2 regions of the Blautia sp. MSJ-36 genome follow, and region 2 is predicted to be linked to the other one. Evidence: predicted binding sites of a transcription regulator. Region 2 holds the regulator's gene; the other holds the start of a gene.

Region 1 (3,426 bases), on a different contig from region 2:
TGAAATTTTATCCGGAATTTCCCTTTCGCACATAAACCTTTATCTTTTATTCTACCTATAGGCTGGACAGGCGTCAAGAAATATTTGTCATGGTTTTGATCCAGTGCCCGTAATTGCATTTCAGGAATGCGGGTACACACTTAAAAATCTGATCTGCGTTAAGGCAGCACACCACAATGGCCGGTGATGCTTTGACCACAAATGCCATAAACATAGATAATGGGATCACAATCGCCCAGGTACTAATTAGATCCACCTTCATGGAATAGGCAATACTGCCACTTCCACGGATAATGCCTCCATTGGTAGGCATCTGATAAGACATTCCCACCATCACCACACTTAAGATCATAAGAAAGGTATTAGCCATCTCTCGGGTTTCCGGAGAAAGCTGGTAAAGGCTTAAAACCGGAATACGGATAAAGAAAAGCAGCACACCGCAGATAATCCCCATGACTACAAAAAGTTTCTGAAGTTTTTTGGAATAGAGTTTTGCAAGCTTCAGATCTCCGGAACCTATGGTTTTTCCCATGGTAACCGATGCGGCGGAAGCAGCTCCCACAGCTGCGGATTTTACCATCAGAAACAGATTGGACGCTGCACTGTTGGCTGCAATGGCTGCTGCCGTCATGTGGCCCAGAATTGCTGTCTGAAGCGCTGTATTTACACCCCAAAGTCCCTGGATCACAAGCAGAGGGCATACCACTTTATAATATTTCCGTCCGAACTTCCAATCTGCCTGCAGATAATCCTGGATACGGATACCGATCCAGCTCTGTTTTTTAGAAATATAAGTGATCAGTACGCAGATCTCCGCAATACGGGCCGTCAGTGTTCCCACCGCTGCTCCTGCCGCACCCATCCTGGGCGCACCAAAATGTCCGTAAATCAGAATCCAGTTAATGCTGCAGTTAATTATCAGAGTCATGACAGAAAGCCCGAAAGCGATCCCCGCGATTTCCACACAGCGCAGCGTAGCCAGCAAAATCTGTGTCACTGCAAAGAAAAAGTAGGTAAAACGGATGATCGCAAGATAGGAAAGACCGGCTTCAATAATTGTCTGATCTGTTGTGAAAAGCCCCAGCATCCGACGCGGAAAAAAGCTTGCCAGGATAAACAGGATGAGAGCAATAAAAATGCCTGTGCACATGGCCCAGGCACTGATCTTTCTCACCGGTTTTGTCTCTTTCTTTCCCCAGTACTGGCTTCCGAATATGACAAGTCCGTCTCCCAGCGCCATAATAAGCTGCTGAAAGACGAACTGTACCTGATTTACAGTGGTTACTCCGGATAATGCAGTCTCACTGAATGCGCCAAGCATAATATTGTCAGCAAGGTTGACACTTAACGTTACTACATTCTGTAAAACCAGCATGGAGCATAATTTCAGAAAATTACGGTAAAAATTCTTCATCAGTCTTTTACAATGGCAATAATATCATCGGCATTGATGACCAGATATTTCTCACCTTCGTATTTGATCTCAGTTCCTGTGTATTTTCCGTAGATTACACGGTCGCCGGGTTTTACCTGTATCGGAACTTCTTTCCCGTCTACGATCTTACCGGAACCAACAGCAATAACTTCTGCCTGCTGTGTCTTCTCTTTGGAGCTGTCCGGAAGAACAATACCGGATGCTGTCTTATCCTCTGTCTCAAAATATTTCACGATTACTCTGTCTGCAACTGGTTTTAATGCCATGTTTATTTCCTTCTTTCTGTATTTATTAGCACTCTTTTCTTATGAGTGCTACTCTTTTCTTATCATACTACAAATCTGGAAATTGTCAAGATATTTGCAGGAATCCGCCTGACTCTCTCTGCTGTTATCCGGCAGAATTCCGGTCATTATTCTTCCTCGCTGACTTCGATTGCTTCTGTCTCATAAATAAATTTTACACTTCCATCCATATCCTCTGCACGCTGTGTGAAACTGTCATAAGAAACCGCCTCCGATTTCAGTGCACGGAAACGGTCTATCACATTTTTCAAATCTTTGTTTACTGCATCGTCCAGTTTTTTCACACCTTCTTTATAGAACTTTTTCTGACCGTCACTTAATGTCTTTGCGCCATCTGCAAGTTTGCTGATTCCCTCCTGCACCTGTCCGCTGGCCTCTTTCAGTTTATCCGCTCCGCTCTGCAGAGTTCCTACGCCAGATGCAAGAGCGGAAGTTCCGCTTTTTAAAGTCTGCGTTCCGGACGCAAGGGTGCTGCTTCCTGCAAAGAGCTGTCCTGCCCCCTGTTCCAGCTGACTACCCGAAGAAACCAGCTGATCCGCTCCATTGTTAAGTGCACTGCTGTTTGCGGAAATCGTCTGAATGCCTTTTTTAAGCTGTGTAATTGCCTCCTGTATCTGGCTGCTTCCCTCGGTCAGTGTCTTTCCTGCTTTTTTCAGAGATTTGGCACCTTTTAACAGTGCACTGGCATTGGCATTCTTTTTTCCCTGAAGGTCTGTAATTCCGGAATTCACAGCACTTCCCATAGCATTCAGATCCTCGGAATTTTTCTGAAACTGCTCATTTGCATTGGTCAGATTCTGCTGATAACCGGACTGAAGTGTTTCATTTGCACTGGAAAGAGCATCTGCCGTATCCTTTAATTTATTGATCTCTGACTGAATTTCCGGAATCTGTTCACTTAAGCTACCAAAAGCATCGTCCATATTCCGGGCCGTGTCTGATAATTGTCTGCCGGTATCAGAAAGTGTATTTCCTGTATTTTTCAGATCCTGATCCTTTTCTGTCAGATTCTTCACATCTTCTTCCAGCTCACTGACTGCTTTCTGAAGATCTGACAATGCACTTCCCGCAGAAGCAGATGTGTGATTCAGCGCAGTGAGATTTTCTACTGCGGACATTGCTTTCTGTTTTGCACCATCGGCTTCTGATGCCGAACTGCGTAAAGCTTCTGCCGCGTTTTTCAACGCTGAAGTATCCGCCATCTGTCCGTTTGCAGAAGAAGTATCTATTCCATCGGCCGCGCTTCTGGCTGCTGAGATAGCGCCAAGGGCTTCCTGAACTGCCGCTGCGGTTCCTTCATCCATGGTACTGTAATCAATTCCCGAAAGTGCATTTTCTGCTGCTGAAAGATTATTTTTCACACCGGAAAGGCCTTCTTCAATTGCAGTCATATCTGTCGTTGTTTCTCCGGCATTGTCTGCCCAGTTTTCTATGATATCCGCCTGTGCATTCATGGTATCTGCATTATTTTTCAGAGTATCTGCCGCTTCCTGAACGTCGGATGTTATCTCTTCTGTACTTTCTGTATCTGTTGTCTTTGCGATCTGTTCCCGAAGTGCTGTAATCTTCTCTCCAAGCTGTTCTACACCGGCCACATATTCCTGCATCTGTACATTATAAGCGGAAACTTTTCCGGCATATTCTTCCATATTTCCGGAAAAATCGTTCAAAGTATCACTGTCCAGA
Region 2 (3,426 bases):
TTGAGATCCTTCAGAAAAATCTTCAGAGTACGGGAAAATATGCATACGGGGATGCCTGGGAGATTTCTTATATATATAACAGTATCAGCGAGTTTGCCGATTTTTTTGGTGGAGATTATACAGACTGGGCGGATCCGAAAACCAGAGCTGCGGCAGAATACATGAAGCGAATGCTGGATACAGGGATGATATCAGAGGAAAATCTGATCGATCAGCATGAACAGCTGAATGAAAAATTTATAAACGGCCAGTATGGATGTATGTTCATGTATACCGGTGCGTTGAGTACCTTTCAGAGCGCAGGCGTGTATGGAAAAGATAAGATCCACATGGCACTATTTCCGGAGTTTGACGAGAAGGTGACCAATATAGCAACCTGGCAGTATGTACTGAATAAAAATTCTGATCATAAAGAAGCAGCTCTGAAGTTCCTTCAGTATGTGTCCGGATATGAGGCCAGTAAAAATTACGGACAGATGACAAAAATCTGCCCGGCAAGACTGGATGTGATCGAGGATAAAAGCCTTGATCTGGAGGGAATTGAAATGATCCGGCAATATCTGAAAGATTATAAGCTGAGGGCAAGACCACTGTGCGCCGATTCCATAGAAGCTGTTTCAGCTATGGGAACGGAATTTCAGGAATATGTGCTGGGACAGAAAACAGAAACGGAATTTTTTGCCGGGGCACAGAACTGCATAGACCAGTATTACAAAAAAGCATCGTACTGATGCTTTTTTTGCTGCGAAAAAATAAGAACTTTTTTTCAAAATATATTGACAAATATTTTACATGGTGATATCTTAAAGACTGTAGATGTTAGCACTCCACTAAAATGAGTGCTAACAGATATAAAAAAGAATCAACATCCGTCAGGAAAAACAAAAAGGAAAGGAGATGGCTTCATGGAAGAGGTGTTGAATGAGCGCAAACAAAAAATATTAAAGGCAATCATCAAGACCTATATGGAGACCGGAGAACCGGTTGGCTCCAGAACCATTTCCAAGTATGCGGATCTCAATGTAAGTTCCGCAACGATCCGAAATGAAATGTCAGACCTGACAGATATGGGCTATATCGTCCAGCCTCATACCTCAGCAGGAAGAATACCTTCCGATAAAGGCTACAGACTTTACGTCAATGAGCTGATGAAGGAGAAGGAAGCGGAGGTTGCAGAGCTACGTGATCTGATCATTGAGAAGACAGATAAGATGGATAAGGTGCTTAAGAAAGTTGCGAAAGTTCTTGCTTCCAACACCAATTATGCCACCATGGTTTCCGTTCCGCAGTACAGCGGTAACAAGATCAAATTTATCCAGCTGTCAAGAATGAGCGATCTTCAGCTTGTGGCTGTGGTTGTCAGTGACAACAACACAGTCCGGAACCAGATCATCAATCTGGATGAGGAGATGGATGACCAGACGATCCTGAAACTGAATCTTCTTCTTAACACCAATCTCAATGGTATTCCGATCCAGGATATCAACCTTGGGATGATCGCCAGACTGAAGGAACAGGCAGGCAGCCACAGCGGTGTGGTAGCCACGGTTCTGGATGCGGTGGCAGCCACCATTCATGTGGAAGAGGAAGACATGGAAATCTATACTTCAGGTGCAACTAACATCTTCAAGTATCCGGAGCTTGCCGATAAAGAGAAGGCAACGGAACTGATCTCCGCATTTGAGGAGAAACATGAACTTGCTGATCTTGTGAAGGAACAGATGTCAGATGGCGAGAATACAGGAATTCAGGTTTACATCGGTGATGAAATGCCGATCCAGACCATGAAGGACTGCAGCATTGTGACTGCCAGATATGAACTGGGAGACGGAATGTACGGAACCATCGGAATCATCGGTCCGAAGCGAATGGATTATGAGAATGTTGTGGACAGTCTGAAGGAACTGAAGAATCATCTGGATGACGTTTTAAAAAAGAAGAAAACTTAGAAAGGCGGTAGAACAAAAGTGTCGGAGGAAACAAAGAAAACATCCGAAGAGCAGGAAGCGGAGAACGAAATCCCCGTAACTGACGGAGATCAGGCTGAAGAAAACCTGACACCGGAGGGAGAAGATCTGCCGGAGGAAGAAAACAAGACTCCAGGCGAAGAAGCTGCCCCAGAGGATAAAAAAGAAGAAAAGTCAAAAACTTCCTTCTTCGGAAAGAAGAAAAAAGATAAATCAGAGCAGAAGGTGGAGGAGCTTACCGATCGCCTGAAGCGAACCATGGCTGAATTTGATAATTTCCGTAAAAGAACAGAAAAAGAAAAATCCAGTATGTACATCATCGGAGCAAAAGAAATCGTTGAAAAGATCCTGCCGGTTGTGGATAACTTCGAAAGAGGTCTTGCACAGGCACAGGAAGGAGATGCTTTTGCAGACGGAATGAAAATGATCTATAAGCAGCTTACCACAACACTGGATGACCTTGGCGTGAAACCGATCGAAGCAGTGGGAAAAGAATTCAACCCGGATTTCCACAACGCAGTGATGCATGTGGAAGATGAAGAGGTTGGAGAGAATATCGTGGTGGAAGAATTCCAGAAAGGTTACACCTACAAGGATTTCGTAGTACGCCACAGTATGGTAAAAGTTGCCAACTGATTGATTACAAGTTGTAATTTTACAGATACAGAATAAAACAGGAGGAAAAAATCATGGGAAAGATTATTGGTATTGACTTAGGTACAACAAACAGCTGTGTAGCCGTAATGGAAGGTGGACAGCCAACAGTTATCGCAAATACAGAAGGCGCAAGAACAACACCATCCGTTGTAGCATTCACAAAGACAGGAGAGCGTCTGGTAGGTGAGCCTGCAAAACGTCAGGCAGTTACAAACGCAGACAGAACAATCTCCTCAATCAAAAGAGAGATGGGTACTGATTACCGTGTAACTATCGACGACAAGAAATATTCTCCACAGGAGATCTCCGCAATGATCCTTCAGAAACTGAAAAAGGATGCAGAGGCTTATCTTGGTGAGAAAGTAACAGAGGCTGTTATCACAGTTCCGGCTTACTTCAACGACGCTCAGCGTCAGGCAACCAAAGATGCAGGTAAGATAGCAGGTCTTGATGTAAAACGTATCATCAACGAGCCTACAGCAGCAGCTCTTGCATATGGTCTTGACAATGAGAAAGAGCAGAAGATCATGGTATACGACCTTGGTGGTGGTACATTCGATGTATCTGTTATCGAGATCGGTGATGGCGTTATCGAGGTTCTTTCCACAGCTGGTAACAACCGTCTTGGTGGAGATGACTTTGATAAGAAGATCACAGACTACATGCTTTCCGAGTTCAAGAGAACTGAGGGCGTAGATCTTAGCAACGATAAGATGGCTCTTCAGAGACTGAAAGAGGCAGCTGAGAAAGCTAAGAAAGAGCTTTCTTCCGCAACAACAACAAACATCAACCTTCCGTTCAT

Evidence for each region. Region 2 encodes HrcA, which represses chaperone genes, less so after heat shock. Its sites were predicted from a motif close to TGTTAGCACTCNNNNNNNNNGAGTGCTAACA; they were not measured.
Region 1: a site for HrcA is predicted at 1,725-1,755, ahead of groES (co-chaperone GroES). Genes of this name have one in related genera too.

The regions. Positions count from the first base shown of each region.
Region 1 is NZ_JAHLPQ010000001.1:210,993-214,418, reverse strand. It holds gene KQI39_RS00970 (MATE family efflux transporter) at 74-1,414, opposite strand; gene groES (co-chaperone GroES) at 1,414-1,701, opposite strand; gene KQI39_RS00960 (hypothetical protein) at 1,848-3,426, opposite strand, start outside.
Region 2 is NZ_JAHLPQ010000012.1:48,620-52,045, forward strand. It holds gene KQI39_RS10090 (ABC transporter substrate-binding protein) at 1-731, shown strand, start outside; gene hrcA (heat-inducible transcriptional repressor HrcA) at 906-1,949, shown strand; gene grpE (nucleotide exchange factor GrpE) at 1,968-2,603, shown strand; gene dnaK (molecular chaperone DnaK) at 2,657-3,426, shown strand, end outside.